DNA from 2 places in the Microbacterium chionoecetis genome. Region 2 is predicted to be linked to the other one. Evidence: riboswitches for the same ligand, from Rfam matches in the RefSeq annotation. Region 2 holds a riboswitch; the other holds the start of a gene.
What was found. A riboswitch is a leader RNA that binds a small molecule or an ion and turns the genes downstream of it on or off. The one in region 2 is predicted to bind thiamine pyrophosphate.

Region 1 (8,216 bases), 890 kb from region 2:
CGCTCCAGGCCTGAGCTGCAGAACTCCACGGATTCGCCGCCCAGCTGGAGCTTCGGCCTCGAAGTCACGGCGCTCTGGGCGCGAGCGCAGCGCGAATCCGTGGAGTTCCGCAGGACGCCGGACGGCAACGGGCAGGATGGAGGGATGAACATCCCGCCGGTCGATGTCGAGGTGCCCGCACGGGTGCGTGCGCTGGCGCGCGGCGCAGCGCTGGTTCCGGTGTGGCGCAACGACTACGGCGGACTGACGTTCCGCACCGACGACGGCCGCTATGTCAAGCACGGGCCGCGCAACGCCGAGTCCTCGTTCGCGGGAGAGGCGGAGCGCCTGGGCTGGGCCGGCGCGCACACCGCGGTGCCGCGCGTCCTCGAGGCGGGAGCCGACGACACTCACGAGTGGATGGTCACCGCGGCGCTGGCGGGCGCATCCGCCGTGGATCCCGCGTGGCGGGCGCATCCGGCGGTCGCCGTCCGCGCCGTCGGCGAGGGCCTGCGCGCCCTGCACGACGCGCTGCCCGTGGCGGACTGCCCGTTCGACTGGGGCGTGACCGCGCGCATCGCGAATGCCGAGGGTCGCGGCATCCGTGTGCCCGACGCGCTGCGCGAGGCGCCGCCCATCGACCGCCTCGTCGTGTGCCACGGCGATGCCTGCTGCCCCAACACGCTGATCGGCGACGACGGCCGATGGACGGCGCACGTCGACCTCGGCACGCTCGGCCTCGGCGACCGCTGGGCCGACATCGCCGTGGCGTCGATGTCGACGACGTGGAACTATGGCGAGGGATGGGAGGACGCCCTCATCGAGGCGTACGGGGTCGAACCCGACCGCGAGCGTCTGTCGTACTACCGAGACCTCTGGAACGCGACATGACCGAGAACAACGGCCCCTCGATCACCGGCACCGTCTGCAAGATCGACGGGCACCCCAACCTCGTGATCCTGCGACGGTTCCGCGCCGGTGCCGACGAGATCTGGCGCGAGCTCACCGAATCCGCGCGGCTCGAACGCTGGATCGGCCGGTGGGAGGGCGATCCGAAGACCGGCCACGTCACGTTCTACATGACGTCGGAGAGCCAGGATGCCGCCCCCGAGGAGTACACGATCCTCGAGTGCGACCCGCCACGGCGGTTCGCCGGCGACACCTCGCAGGGCAGTGGCTCGTGGCATCTGTGGTTCGAGCTCGCCGAGGACTCCCCCGGGGACACCGTGCTCACCTTCGGCCAGCGGCTGAATCCCGGCGAGGACGTCGGCTCGATCGGTCCGGGGTGGGAGTACTACCTCGACCGGCTCGTCGCCGCCCAGGCCGGTCTGGATGCCGGCACCGTGGTGTGGGACGACTACTTCCCCGCGCTGCAGCCCGCTTACGAGCGGCTCGTCGCGGCCGACTGACGCAGCGTCGCCGACGTTCGCGTCCGGTCCGGGGCGTTTCGTCTCGCTCGTTCCTCGCTCGCTCAACGACCCGGGGTCAGGGCACGAGTGAGCCGTGCGGTCCAGCAAACGCCGGTCAACGGCATCCGGAATCCCGCGATGTCCGGACCGCACCCGGTCAGGACACGAGTGAGCCGTGCGGTCCAGCAAACGCCGGTCAACGGCATCCGGAATCCCGCGATGTCCGGACCGCACCCCGGGTCAGGACACGAATGAGCCGTGCGGTCCGAGGCGTTTCGTCTCGCTCGTTCCTCGCTCGCTCAACGACCGGGGGTCAGGACCAGACGAAGCGGAAGGTCCCGGCGGCGACCGCGGCGCCGATGGCCAGGGCCATGATCGCGGCGCCTCCGACGAGCGCCACGAGGTCGCGCGGATGCAGGCGCGAGGGCCGCGACCAGGTGCGGGGGATGTCGGAGCCGAAGCCGCGCGCCTCCATCGCCATCGCGAGCTTCGTGCCCCGCCGTACGGCGAACACGAGCAGGACGAACGCCATGGAGAAGAAGCGGCGGATCGCGCCGCTGTCGCCCACGCCGCGCGCGCGGCGCGCGAGACCCATGCTGCGCCAGTCGTCGAGGAAGAGGCCCAGCGTGCGGGTGCCGGCCAGCACCCCGAGCACGAACCGGCTCGGCAGCTTCGCGACCTGCGCGAGGGCGTCGGCGAGCTCGGTGGGATCCGTGCGACCGAACAGCAGGATCGTCGGCAGCGCGAGGGCGAGCACGCGCACGCACACGGCGAGGGCGAGCGCGATCGAATCGTCGCTGATCGTGGCGTACCAGAACGACCAGTACACGGTCCCGCCCGGCTCGGCGTACAGCAGCATGCTGATGCCGGCGATCGGTGCGAAGAAGAGGATGGGCAGCATCCGCTTCAGCACGGTCATGGCGCCGAGGCCCGTCAGCGGGATGCAGGCGAGCTGCAGGATGATCGCCACGACGGCGCTCGTGACGTCGATCGAGGCGAACAGCGGCACCGACAGCAGCAGCGCGAGCACGATCTTGGTGACCGGGTTGACGCCGTCCAGCCACGCCCTCCGCTCGGCCTCGACATCGTTCGCGCCGGTGCGCGGAGCGACGGCGGTCACGATCGCACCCCCACCGGCAGCGGCCCCACGCCCCGGTCACGGGCCGACCCCACGCCGCCGAGATCGATGCGGTGGCCGCCGAGGTGGCGCAGCACGTCCTCGTCGTGCGTGACGGCGACGACGGTGGTGCCCGCGTCGATCTCGGACTGCAGCAGCTGCACGAGCTCGATCCAGCCGCGGCGGTCCTGCCCGAACGTCGGCTCGTCGAGCACGATCACCGGCGGCGCGTCGGCGAGCACGGTCGCCACCGAGAGCCGGCGCTTCTGCCCGCCCGACAGCGTGAACGGATTCGCGGCCGCGAGCGGCGCGAGGTGCAGGCGCTCGAGCAGCTCGTCGACGATCGCGTCGACCGCCGCCGGGTCGACGCCGCGCGAGCGCGGCCCGATCGCGAGCTCGTCGCGCACGGTCGAGGCGAGGAACTGGTGCTCCGGCTCCTGGAACACCGTGCCGATGCGCGTGAGCAGCTCGCGCGACGTCCACCGCGACGGCCGGCGGCCCGAGCGCCCGGCGAGCTCGGGCGCGGCGATGACCTCGCCCGCGGCCTCGGGCAGCAGCCCGGCGAGGGTGAGCGCCAGGGTGGACTTGCCGGCGCCGTTGGGGCCGGTGATCACCGTCGCCGCGCCGCGCGGCACGCGGACGTCGAGCCCGGCGCGGACGACGCTGCGTCCATCGCGCGAGATCGAGAGAGCGGATGCCTCGACCGCCGCAGCGGCGTCGGCCGAGGCCCCAGCCCGCACCGGCAGCTCGACCGGGCGACCGGGCACCCACACCCCTGCGGCGGCGAGCGCCTCGCCGTGACGGGCGAAGACGTCGGCCGGCGTGCCGTCGGCGAGCAGTCCGCCGTCGGCGCCTACGACGATGACCCGGTCCATCAGGTCGGCCCAGACCGCCGTGCGGTGCTCGATCACCACGAGGGTCGCCCCGGTGTCGCCGAGCGCGTGCTCGATGCTCGCGCGCACCTCACGGACGCCGTCGGGATCGAGGTTCGCCGTCGGCTCGTCGAGCAGCAGCACACCGGGTCGCATCGCGAGCACCCCGGCCAGGGCGAGGCGCTGCTTCTGCCCTCCCGAGAGCGACTTCGTCTGCCGGGCGAGGGGCACGTCCAGACCGACCGCCTCGAGCGCCTCGGCGACGCGCGCCGGGATGTCGGCCGCCGGCACACCGAGGTTCTCGCAGCCGAAGGCGACGTCGTCGCCCACCTTCGACAGCACCACGCCGGCGTCGGGGTCTTGCAGCACCAGACCGACGCGGCCGCGGTGCGCTTCCGCCCGCTCGCCGTCGATGAGGAGCGAACCGGTCTCGTCGCCTTCGTCGGCGCCGCCCAGAAGGCCGGCCATGCCCGCGAGCAGCGTCGACTTTCCGGCGCCCGAGGCGCCGAGGAGCAGCACACGCTCCCCCGGCTCGATCGTGAACGAGACGTCGCGGACGGCGGGTGCCCGCCGGCCGGCGTAACGCCATCCCCAGCCCGCCGCGGTGAGGCGTGCGGGGCCGGTCGCCCCCATCGTCAGACCTCGCGGCGCGCTTCGCGTCCTGCCGCGAAGCGGTTGAGCGCACCGGTCGCCGCGAGCGCGCGCACCGCGAGCCAGCCGACGACGCCGGCGAGCAGCGCGCCCGACACGATGAGCGACACCAGGTAGATCGCGTTGAACTCGAGCGTCTTGAGGATGTTGGGCGAGCTGCCGTAGAACAGCTCGAACACCCAGGCGCCCACTGCGGCGCCGGCACCGGCGAGCATCGCCACGGGAAGCGTGAAGCGGCGATAGAGGAAGAGGGCGAAGATCAGCTCGGCGCCGAGGCCCTGGACGAGGCCCGACAGCAGGGTCGACACGCCCCACACGTTGCCGATGAGCATGGAGACGATCGCGGCGATCACCTCGACGAGCAGCGCGGCTCCGGGCTTGCGGATCACCAGGCCGCCGATCACCCCGCCGATCAGCCAGATGCCGACGGCAAGTCCGCCGAGGCCGGGCGTGAGGCCGTCCATGGCGGTGAACCAGGCGTAGCCCACCGTGTTCCAGGCCCAGAAGACGAGGCCGATGGCGACGCCGAGAACGGCGGCGACGACGATGTCGACGACCCGCCAGCGCAGGTTGCGCGCGCTCTGCGGTGTGGCCGCAACGGGAGTGGATGCGGACGTGGACGTGTGCATATGAGCTCCTCCCTGCGCCGGCATGATCCGGATCAGGTTCGACGGTCGAAGCGTGGGTCGCTTCCTCTCAGCCCGGCTCACCGGACTCCCGTGGTTGTGTGACGTCAGTATACCGCCGCGATCCCGGGTATTTTGGGTGGATGACCCTCGACGACGCCCCTGTGCCCACGCGCCGCGCGCGCCGGGCACAGACCGGCGACGTGCCGATCGCTCCCGGGTCCGACCCTTCGGAAAGCGGCATCCTGACGGTCGCGACCGGTGAGACGGTCGTCACCCCACCCGGCAGCAGCACCGCTCCGGACGACGTGCCGGCCGTCCCCTCGACCATCGCCACTGTGCCGCTGGGCGATGCCGCTGCGACGAGCCCCACGGTGCCGGTGTTCGAGGGAGCGCCGGCGTTCCAGGCCGCGCCGGAGTTCCAGGCGGCGCCCGTGTTCCAGCCGGCGCCGCAGACCGCACCGGTGATCCCCGAGCCCACGGCGCCGGTCGCGACCTGGGACCCCACCGGTCACGCCGTCCTCCCCGACGCCGCAGATGACCGGGTCGGCGCCACTGCGGCGGGCGGCGGACGCACCGCGCTCGCCTGGGTGGACGAGACGACCATCGGCCGCGGTGCCGCGCCGGGCGACCTGGCCGCTGCCGCCACCCCCTACGTCACCGTCGACGCGGACCTGCTGTCCCAGGCCCCGCGGCGCTCGCCGCTGCGTGCCGGCGTCATCGTCCCCACGCTCGCAATCGCCGCGGTGTTCGGGGCCTACGCGGCGACCACGCTGCTGTGGCCTCTGCACGCCGTCGCCCCCACCGTCATCGCGATGGAGGTCCAGCCGATCGCGGCACCCGTCGCCGCGCCGGCGTGGCCGGCGGAGGGCAGTGCTGCCGAAGGGGTCGCCGGCATCACGGGCACCCTCGCGTCCAGCGCCGACCCCGACGCGATCGCCAGCATCACCAAGGTCGTGACCGCGCTGGTCGTCCTCGAAGAGATGCCGCTGGCGCTGGGCGAGCAGGGACCCGAGTTCCGCTTCACGTCGGCCGACCGCTCCCGCTATTGGCAGTACCTCGGCAACGGCGAATCGGCCCTCAACGTGCCGGTCAACGGCTCGCTCACCGAGTACCAGATGCTCGAGGGCATCCTCGTGGGCTCCGCCAACAACTACGCCGACCGCCTGGCGCAGAGCATCTGGCCTTCCGATGCCGTCTTCGCCTCGGCGGCGTCGTCCTGGCTCGCCGCGCACGGCGTGCCCGGTGTGACCGTCTACGAGCCGACAGGCATGGACCCGCGCAACACCGCCAGCCCCGAGGCGCTCGTGGTGCTCGCGCAGAAGGCCCTCGCGCATCCGGTGATCGCCGAGATCGTCGCGAAGCAGTCCGTCGACCTGCCCGGCGCCGGCAACGTCAAGAACACGAACGGCCTGCTCGCCGATCCGGGCGTCGTGGGCATCAAGACCGGAACGCTGGATGACTGGAACCTGCTGTCGGCGAAGGACATCACGGTCGGCGACACGACGGTGCGCCTGTACGCCTCGGTGCTGGGTCAGCCCGATGACGAGGCCCGGCTGGCCGCCTCCCGCGCGATCTACGCCCAGCTCGAGGCGGAGCTGCAGCTGAAGCCCTCGGTCACGGCGAACACCGTCGCCGGACAGGTCGAGACCCTGTGGGGCGACGAAGTCGACGTCATCACCGCCGGCGATGCGTCGGTGATCCTGTGGAACGGCGGCAGCGGCACGGTCACCACCACCTACGACCTCGACGAGAGCCGCGACGCGGGCGACGTGATCGGCTCCCTCACCGTGACCGGACCGCTCGACGAGACCGCGGTCGACCTGCAGCTCACCGCCGACATCAGCGACCCGTCGCCGTGGTGGCGGCTCACGCACCCGCTGGACCTGTTCGGCCTGAACGGCTGAAGCCGCGCCGCTCGTCAGCCGGCGGACGGGTGCCCCCCGACGCCCGTGCGCAGCAGTGCGTTGCCGTACGTGGTCGCCCGGTTCCTTCGTCAGCGGAGGAGGCCTTGGGCGGCCAGATCGTCCCATAGCGCGCCGGGGATGTCGACCGCCATGAGCTCCGCGTTGCGGCGCAGCTGCTCGGGGCGGCTCCCACCGACGACGACCGAGCGGACGGCCCAATCCCGCAGCGCGAACTGCACCGCTGCCGCGGGCAACGGCACGTCGTGCGCGCGGCAGACCGCGACGATGCGCTGCAGGTGCTGCCACAGCGGCTCCGGCATCCGTCCGTATTCGTAGCGGTCGTCGCGCGTGGGCTCGTCCTTCGCCAGCAAGCCGGAATTGAAGACGGATGCCGCGACCACGCCGGTCTCGTGCTCGTGGCACGCCGGCAGCACGTCCTCGGCGGCGGGCTGCTCGAGCAGCGTGTACCGGCCCGCGATCATGATGAGGTCGAGATTCGCGCCGCGCACGGCCGCGGCGAGCGCGTCGGCGGTCATCGAGCCGATGCCGACGGCGTCGACGGCACCCTCCGCGCGGAGCTGCTCGAGAGCGGGGAAGCCCTCCTGCAGCGCGAGGTCGAGGTCGTGACGCTCGGGGTCGTGCAGGTAGAGGACGTCGACACGGTCGAGCCCGAGGCGCTGGAGCGACTCTTCGAGGCTGGCGCGGATGCCGGCCTCGGAGAAGTCCCATTCGCGGCGCAGCGTCGTGCGCACGTGGAAGTCGGCGGCGAGGTCGAGCCCGCCGTCGTCGACGGGGTTCGCACGCAGCAGCCGCCCGGCCTTCGTCGAGATCACGAACTCGTCGCGGGGCTTCGTCCGCAGGAACGCACCGAGCCGCCGTTCCGAGAGGCCGAGGCCGTAGTGCGGCGCGGTGTCGAAGTAGCGGATGCCGCTCTCCCAGGCCGCGTCGAGGATGGCCCACGCCTGATCGTCGGTGACCTCGCGGAAGAGGTTGCCGATGTTCGCGGCGCCGTAGCCGAGGCGGGTCAGCGCGGGCGTGCGCGGCTCAGACGGCGACACGAGCGGCCCTCCACTCGTACTCCGCGCGGCTCGCGGCCTTCATCTCCATGCCGATCCCCGGTGCGAGCGGGGCGACGTAGACGCCGCCCCGGACATCGGTCGGCACGACGAAGTGCTCGTGCAGGTGGTCGACGTACTCGATCATGCGCCCCTCGCGGCTGCCGCTGACCGCCACGAAGTCGAACATCGAGAGGTGCTGCACCGCCTCGCACAGCCCGACGCCGCCCGCGTGGGGGCACACCGGCACACCGAACTTCGCCGCGAGCAGCAGGTTCGCGATGTTCTCGTTGACGCCGCCGACGCGCGCGGCGTCGATCTGCATCACCGCGATGGCGTCGGCCTGCAGCAGCTGCTTGAAGATCACCCGGTTCTGGGCATGCTCGCCGGTCGCCACGCGCACCGGGGCGACACCGCGGGCGATCTCGGCATGGCCGAGCACGTCGTCGGGGCTGGTGGGCTCTTCGATCCACGCAATGCCGAACTCGGCGAGCGCGTTCACCCACGCGACGGCCTCCGACACCTCCCAGCGCTGGTTCGCGTCGATCGCGATCGGGAAGTCGGGCCCGCACACGTCGCGGGCGACGCGCAGGCGGCGGA
Region 2 (8,216 bases):
ATGACGATCGAGGTCACGGTGCTCAACGCCGACGCCCCGGTCACCGTCAGCTGCCAGATGATCAACCGGCAGGACGGGGAGGACGTCTACGGCGGAACCCCCACCGCGCCGAGGCGCGCCGGTTTCGACCCGCGCAAGACCGAGAAGCTCCACGAGCGGGTGCTGCAGCCGCAGGAGTACTGGCAGGACAAGCTGCGCTCGGCGCTGTCGTACCGCGCCACCGACTCGGGGATGACCGTCGCCGTGATCGCCGACCACCTGGTCGAGACCGAGAACGAGTACACCTCGCGCACGCTCATCGAACCCGACATCGCCAAGAACGTGTTCCGTGTGCAGGCCAAGGCCGGGGTGCCGGTGCGGGTCACCAAGCTCGTCAGCTACCACACCTCCCGCGGCGTGCCCTCGCGCGAGCTCGTCGACCGCTGCCGTCGGACGCTCGACCGCGCCCTCGCAGAGGGCGTCGGGGCGATCGAGGCGCGGCAGCGGGCATGGCTGGAAGAGTTCTGGCAGCGCTCGGATGTGCGCATCGGCGGCCACGGCGACCTGCAGCAGGCCACGCGCTGGTGCCTGTTCCAGCTCGCGCAGGCGACGGCCCGCGCGGACGGCCAGGGCGTTCCGGCCAAGGGCATGACGGGGTCGGGCTACTCCGGGCACTACTTCTGGGACACCGAGATCTACGTCCTCCCGTTCCTCGCCTACACGACGCCGCTGTGGGCGCGCAACGCCCTGCGTATGCGCTACCTCATGCTCCCCGCCGCCCGCAGGCGCGCGTTCCAGCTGAACGAAGCGGGAGCCCTGTTCCCGTGGCGGACGATCAACGGCGAAGAGGCATCCGCGTACTACGCCGCCGGCACGGCGCAGTACCACATCAACGCCGACGTCAGCTATGCGCTCGCCAAGTACGTGCGGGCGACGGGCGACGACGAGTTCCTCTACCGGGAGGGCGTCGACATCGCTGTCGAGACGGCGCGGCTGTGGGCGACCCTCGGCTTCTGGCGCTCGAACGACGGGGTGGTCGACGGCGAGGGCGACACCTTCCACATCCACGGCGTCACCGGCCCCGACGAGTACACCACCGTCGTCAACGACAACCTGTTCACGAACGTCATGGCGCGGTTCAACCTGCGCTTCGCGGCGCGCACCGTGCGCGACATGGCCGACGTCGACGGCGAGGTCTACCGCCAGATGGTCGACCGTCTCGCGCTGGAGCCCGGCGAGCCCGAGGCGTGGGAGCGGGCCGCCGAGGCCATGCACATCCCGTTCAGCCCGGGACTCGGCATCCATCCACAGGATCACGTGTTCCTGGAGCGGGAGATCTGGGACCTCGAGAACACGCCGCCCGACAAGCGCCCGCTCCTGCTGCACTTCCACCCGCTCGTCATCTACCGGTACCAGGTGCTCAAGCAGGCCGACGTGGTGCTCGCGCTGTTCCTCCAGGGCAACCACTTCTCGGATGAAGACAAGCTCGCCGACTTCGAGTACTACGACCCGCTGACCACGGGCGACTCGACGCTGTCGGCGGTCGTGCAGGCGATCCTCGCGGCCGAGGTCGGCTATCAGGATCTGGCGCTGGAGTACTTCCGGGAGTCGATCTTCGTCGACCTCGGCGACCTGCACCACAACGCGGCCGACGGCGTGCACGTGGCGTCCGCGGGCGGCGTCTGGACGGCGCTGGTCTCGGGCTTCGGGGGCATGCGCGACCACTTCGGCGAGCTGTCGTTCGACCCGCGCCTGCCCGCCACGTGGCCGTCGCTCGAGTTCGTGCTGCACTGGCACGGCACGCGCCTGGTCGTCACCGTCACCCGCGACGAGCTGCGCGTGCGCGCGACCGAGGGCGAGCCCGTCGGCTTCAGCGTGCGCGGTGTCGGCTACGTCGTCGGCGCGGGCGAAGAGATCGTCGCGCGCCTCGACGGACAGGGTCCCGTCATCGCCGGGCGTCCGTCGCTCCGCGAGCTCGGCGACGCCCGCCGGGAGGACGGATCGCTGCTGTCGGCCTCGGTGCCGACCGTCACCTCCACGATCCCGATCATCGTGGGCGCGGCGGACGTCGAGCACGGGGCGGACGCCTGACCGCTCCGCGCGAACGGGAGATCCGGCGAGAACAGGGCGATCCGAGGCGATTCGTCCTGCTTCCGCCGGATCTCCTGCCTGTCGGGCGGGCGCCCGCCGTGCGCCCGATGGTCACACGCGGGCGAAGAACTCCCGCTCGTGCTCCATCGAGCGGGCGAACGCGGCGCTCATGCGCGCGCGCTCCTGCGGTCCGGCCTCTCGCGCCGCTGCGTCGGCGATCTCTGCCGCACGCGCGGTCGCGGCCGTGAACCCCGGGTCGCCGTACGTCGCGAGCCAGTCGTCGTACGGGTGCCCGTCGTGGCGCCGGGCCGCCAGGCGGAGGCCGAGGTCGGTGTACAGCCAGAAGCACGGCAGCAGCGCGGCGACGAGCTCCCCGTAGGACCGCGTCGAGGCGTGCAGGTGGTTCGTGTAGGCCAGGGTCTGCGGCGCGGGTGTGTCCGCGGCCGTCCCGAGATGCGACTCGTGCAGCCGTCGCTCCTCGACGATCGAGGATTCGACCGCGCGCGCCCAGAACGCCTGCTCCTCGGAGCTCGGCGCGAGCGCGCTCGCCTTCGCCAGCACGCGGGAGTACTCGCCGAGGTAGAGCGCGTCCTGGGCGAGGTAGCGCAGGAACGTCGCGCGCGGCAGGCTGCCGTCCGCCAGCCCTCGGACGAAGTCGAGGGCGTCGACGTCGGCGCGCACGGTGATGGCGGCCTCCCACGCCTGTGCCGACCACGACGCGGCGGGGCGGGATGCCGCGACCCGCTGTTCATGGAAGTGGTCGATCGGGCCGCTGCCTTCACCCACACCCAGCGCATCGGCGTGCGCGAGTGCGCCGGTGAGCCAGGTCTTCGCGCGCACCAGGGCGTCGGGCCATGTCGCACCGTCCGCGCGCAGGGTCGCCATCGCCGACGAGAGCGAGCAGCCCGTGCCGTGTGTGTTGCGGGTCGCGACGCGGATGCCGCCCACCTCGTGGACCGCGCCGTCGGCCGCGACGACCGCATCGGGGCAGTCGGCGTCGTCGAGATGCCCGCCCTTGAGCAGCACGGCCGTTCCCGTCGCGCTCGCCAGGGCCCGCGCGTCGGCGAGCGCCTGCCCCCATGTCGTCGCTCGTGGGCGACGCACGAGCACGGCGAGCTCGGCGAGGTTCGGAGTGATGAGGTCCGCCTCGCTCGCGAGTGCGCGCAGCGCGTCCTCGGCGGTGGGGTCGAGCAGCCGGTCGCCGCTCGTGGCCACCATGACCGGGTCGAGCACCACGATGGGCGGGCGCACGCGGTCGAGCCACTCGCGCACGGCGCCGATGATCTCGGCCGACTGGAGCATCCCGATCTTCACCGCGTCGATCTCGACGTCATCCGACACGGCGTCGAGCTGCGCGACGAGGAACGCCACCGGCGGCACGTGCACCTCGCGCACGCCGCGCGTGTTCTGCGCGACGAGGGCGGTCACCACCGCCATGCCGTAGCCGCCCAGCGCGGCGATGGACTTGAGGTCTGCCTGGATGCCCGCGCCGCCCGTCGGGTCGGTGCCGGCGATGCTCAGCACGCGCGGGATCGCCTGCCCGCGCTGGGGCGTCGTCGCCGTCGCGGTTTGCGTGACGAACCCGCTCACCGCGCCACCGCCTCGGCGCCGAGCGTGCGCGCGTCGGCGGCGGTGCGGAGCGCGTGTGAGGCCGCTGCGGGATCGGCGGCCGCGCAGATCTCCGAGACCACCGCGATGCCCGCTGCACCCGCTTCCCGCAGCGGGGCGACGTCGCTCACACGCACTCCGCCGATCGCGACGCAGGGTGCGGTCGTGCTCGTCGCGAACGCGGCGAAGCCGTCGATGCCGAGCGCCGGAGGGTGGTCGGGTTTGGTGGAGGTCGGCCGGATCACGCCGACTCCGAGGTAGTCGACCACGCCCGAAGGCAGAGCGGATGCCGCGGCCGCGTGCTCCGGCGAGTTCGCCGTCCATCCGATGATGGCGTGCGCCCCGAGGAGGCGTCGGGCCGTCTCGGGCGGGAGGTCGCCCTGGCCGAGGTGGACGCCGTCGACGCGCGCTCCGGCATCGCGCGCGGCCACGGCCACGTCGACACGGTCGTTGACCAGCAGCAGGCAGCGGCGGTCGACGACGTCCGCCATCACCACCGCCTGCCGCAGCAGCTCGCGCGCGCTGACGGACTTGGCGCGCAGCTGCACCACGTCGACTCCTGCCCCGACCGCGGCGTCGACGACGTCGAGCAGCCGGTCGAACGGCAGGCGGTCGTCGGTCACGAGATGCACCGCGAGGCTCCCGGCAGCGCGGGTCATCGAGCCACGAGCGCGTCGGCGACGCGCGCATCGAGTTCGGCGGGCGCCGCCGCCACGGCGTCGAGCGCGTCGAGGAACGCCACGGCGAACGACCCCGGCCCCTCTGACCGCGCCGCGGCGCGTTCCGAGGCGACCGCGTAGAGAGCGGATGCCGCCACGGCGGCCTCGAGCGGGGCGCACACGCCGAGCAGCGCGGCCATCACCGCGCCGAGCGAGCAGCCGCCGCCGGTGACGCGGGTGAGAAGCGCGTCGCCGCCGTGGATCCGCACGACCCGCTCGCCGTCGGTCACGAGATCGACCGGGCCCGACACGGCGACCACGCCGCCGGTGCGCAGCGCGAGCGATCGCGCGGCGCCGGCTGCGGCATCCGTTCCGTCCGTCGCATCGACGCCGCGACCGCCGGCGCCCTCACCGGCCAGCGCGAGGATCTCGGAGGCGTTGCCGCGGACGATCGCCGGACGGTGCTCGAGCAACTCGGCCGCGAGAGCCGTGCGCACGGGGAGCACGCCGACCGCGACGGGATCGAGCACCCACCGCGACGTATGCCGCACGGCCTCGCGGGCGGCATCGCGCTGCTCCGCGGTCGGGGTGCCGAGGTTGACCAGCACGCCGTCGGCGACGCCGGCGAACAGCCCCGCCTCACCCGGGATGTCGCACATCGCCGGAGCCGCGCCGACGGCGAGGAGGGCGTTGGCGGTGAAGTTCGTCACCACCGCGTTGGTGATGCACTGCACCAGAGGCGGGGCCTCGCGCAGCGCCGTCAGCGCGGCCGCCGGGAAGAGGGCGGACAGGTGGGTCTCGGTGCGCGCGTTCATCGCGACATCCCTTCGCTCGCATGATCGAGATCAGGTTCGACGGGTGTGTTCTCAGCCCGCCGCGCGGGCACCCCGTGTCACTGCCGAGCAATCTAGCAGGCGGCGCGACCAGCCACCGCGATGTCGGCGTCACGCCGTAGGCTGGGGGAGTGACCACCGCCCTCTATCGCCGTTACCGACCCGAGTCGTTCGGCGAGATGATCGGGCAGTCGCAGGTCACCGAACCGCTCATGACGGCGCTGCGCAGCGACCGGGTCGGGCATGCGTACCTCTTCTCGGGCCCCCGCGGCTGCGGAAAGACCACGTCGGCGCGCATCCTGGCGCGCTGCCTCAACTGTGCGCAGGGACCGACCGACACGCCCTGCGGCGAGTGCGACAGCTGCGTCGAGCTCGGCCGCGGCGGCGGCGGCTCGCTCGACGTCGTCGAGATCGACGCCGCGAGCCACAACGGCGTCGACGACGCCCGAGACCTGCGCGAGCGGGCCGTGTTCGCACCCGCCCGCGACCGGTTCAAGATCTTCATCCTCGACGAGGCCCATATGGTCACGCCGCAGGGCTTCAACGCCCTGCTCAAGCTCGTCGAAGAGCCGCCCGACCACGTCAAGTTCATCTTCGCGACGACCGAGCCCGAGAAGGTCATCGGCACGATCCGCTCGCGTACCCACCACTATCCGTTCCGACTGGTGCCGCCGGCAGCCATGCTCGAGTACGTCGAGCAGCTGTGCGGGCAGGAGGGCGTCGACGTCGAACGGGGCGTGCTGCCGCTCGTCGTGCGCGCCGGCGGCGGATCTCCCCGAGACACGCTGTCGCTGCTCGACCAGCTGATCGCCGGATCCGAGGACGCGAAGGTGACGTACGCGCGCGCCGTCGCGCTGCTCGGCTATACGCACGCCGAGCTGCTCGACGAGGTGGTCGACGCGTTCGCCGGCTCCGACGCCGCAGCGGCCTTCGCCGCGGTCGACCGCGTCGTCCAGACCGGCCAGGACCCGCGACGCTTCGTCGACGACCTGCTCGAGCGTCTGCGCGACCTCATCGTCGTGTCGGCGACCGGTCAGGGCGCTGCCGCGGTGCTGCGCGGGGTGTCCACCGAGGACCTCGAGCGCATGCAGCGCCAGGCCGACGCCTTCGGGACGTCGCGGCTCTCCCACATCGCCGACCTCGTCATCGCCACGCTGGACGACATGACCGGCGCGACCTCGCCCCGGCTCCAGCTCGAGCTCATGGTCGCGCGCGTGCTCGCACGAGGAGCAGGCGGCGGACCTGCGGCGGTACCTGCGGCTGCGCCCGCCGCTGTCGCCGCGCCCGCTGCGGTGAGTGCGCCTGCCGCCGCCGCGCCCGCTGCCACGCCGACCACCGCTCCTGCGCCCGCCGCCGTGCCCGCGTCGACCACCGCGACACAGTCCGCGCCGGCGGCCGGCGCGCCCGCCGAGCCGGCGCCGGTGCCGGCCGGACCGGTCACGCTCGAGCGGCTGCAAGCAGCCTGGCCGCAGGTGCTCGGTCACCTCGAGAACGTCAGCCGCTCCTCGTGGATGTTGGCGTCGGGCGCGCGCACCGCGGCGCTCGACGATGACGTGCTCACGCTCGCGTTCGCCAGCCAGAGCGACGTCGTCAAGTTCAAACAGCTCGCCGCAGGCAAGGGCCCGAGCGAAGACCTTCGCCAGGCGATTCAGGCTGTGCTCGGCATCCGTGTGAAGTACATCGCCCGTCACGATGCCGGCGGGGGCCCGGGCGGTCCCGCCGCGGGCGGTTCGGGTGGCTCGGCCGGGCCCGCGGGCGGTCACGCCGCGCCGGCTCCCGGGCCTGAGGATCAGCGGGCGTCGTCCGCCGCGGAGGCGCTCGCGCCGCGCGCGTCGGCGACCGCACCGGCCGCGGCCCCGCAGGCGCCCGCTTCGGCTCAGGCACTCGCGTCGGCTCAGGCACCCGTTTCGGCATCGCGCGCCGCACCGGGCGGCTCGGCGCCCGGCGGCTCGGCGCCCGGCCGGCCGGCATCGGCGCGCGCATCTCGCCCGTCGTCACCCGCCGCGCCGTCCGCCGCCTCAGCTGCGGCCGCACCCGTGACCGATTGGGCCGTCGCCGCGATCCCCTCCGACGACGACGCTCCACCGCCCGACCCCGGCCCGGCGGCGATGCCCGTCGAGACGCCCGGTCAGTTCGCCGTCGACGACGAGCCCGAAGAAGCGGCGGCGGCGACGCGCGTGGCGACACTGGCGCCACCCCGCGAGGGCGAGGTGCTTCCGCGCACCGAGGTCGCTCCTTCGCTCGAGGGCGACGAGGATGACCAGCCGGAGGCCATCGCCGACGTCCCGGTGCCGCCGACGATCGCACCGCCTCTGACCTCTGTCGCCGCGACGCGCACCCCCTCGTCGTCCCGGCCGGGCAGCGTCCAGCGCTACGGCGAGGCGGTGGTGCGTCAGGTGCTCGGCGCCACGTTCGTGCGCGAGGAGCCCTACGAGCCGCCGACGAGGTTCAGCTAGCCCATGTACGACGGCATCGTCCAAGACCTCATCGACGAATTCGGTCGCCTACCCGGGATCGGTCCGAAGTCGGCGCAGCGCATCGCATTCCACATCCTGCAGACACCCAACTTCGACGTGTCCCATCTCGCCGAGCTGCTCAGCGTGGTGCGCGAGAGGGTGCGCTTCTGCGAGGTGTGCGGCAACGTCTCCGAGCAGGAGCGCTGCTCCATCTGCCGCGACCCGCGCCGCAACCAGACGCTCGTCTGCGTCGTGGAAGACGCGAAGGACGTCGCCGCGATCGAGCGCACGCGGGAGTTCCGAGGGCTGTACCACGTCCTCGGCGGCGCCATCAGCCCGATCGCCGGCATCGGCCCCGACGACCTGCGCATCACCCAGCTCATGCAGCGACTCGCCGACGGCACGGTGCAGGAGGTCATCCTCGCGACCAACCCCAACCTCGAGGGCGAGGCCACGGCGACCTACCTGAGTCGGCTGCTGCACACGCTCGAGATCTCGGTCACACGTCTGGCTTCGGGTCTCCCGGTCGGCGGCGACCTCGAGTACGCCGACGAGGTCACCCTCGGGCGCGCGTTCGAAGGACGACGGTC

Region 1: it holds a riboswitch for thiamine pyrophosphate, as region 2 does, so the genes downstream of both, ABG085_RS17730 (ECF transporter S component) here and thiM (hydroxyethylthiazole kinase) in region 2, are expected to answer to the same signal.

What each region holds. Positions count from the first base shown of each region.
Region 1 is NZ_CP157000.1:3,966,209-3,974,424, forward strand. Features, by position in the region: gene ABG085_RS17705 (DUF488 family protein) at 1-14, shown strand, start outside; gene ABG085_RS17710 (aminoglycoside 3'-phosphotransferase) at 145-870, shown strand; gene ABG085_RS17715 (SRPBCC family protein) at 867-1,388, shown strand; gene ABG085_RS17720 (energy-coupling factor transporter transmembrane component T) at 1,702-2,508, opposite strand; gene ABG085_RS17725 (ABC transporter ATP-binding protein) at 2,505-4,010, opposite strand; gene ABG085_RS17730 (ECF transporter S component) at 4,013-4,657, opposite strand; TPP riboswitch at 4,650-4,759, opposite strand; gene ABG085_RS17735 (D-alanyl-D-alanine carboxypeptidase) at 4,798-6,561, shown strand; gene ABG085_RS17740 (aldo/keto reductase) at 6,651-7,619, opposite strand; gene ABG085_RS17745 (L-fuconate dehydratase) at 7,606-8,216, opposite strand, start outside.
Region 2 is NZ_CP157000.1:3,076,002-3,084,217, reverse strand. Features, by position in the region: gene ABG085_RS13855 (glycosyl hydrolase family 65 protein) at 1-2,070, shown strand, start outside; gene thiD (bifunctional hydroxymethylpyrimidine kinase/phosphomethylpyrimidine kinase) at 2,182-3,660, opposite strand; gene thiE (thiamine phosphate synthase) at 3,657-4,337, opposite strand; gene thiM (hydroxyethylthiazole kinase) at 4,334-5,152, opposite strand; TPP riboswitch at 5,143-5,237, opposite strand; gene ABG085_RS13835 (DNA polymerase III subunit gamma and tau) at 5,302-7,626, shown strand; gene recR (recombination mediator RecR) at 7,630-8,216, shown strand, end outside.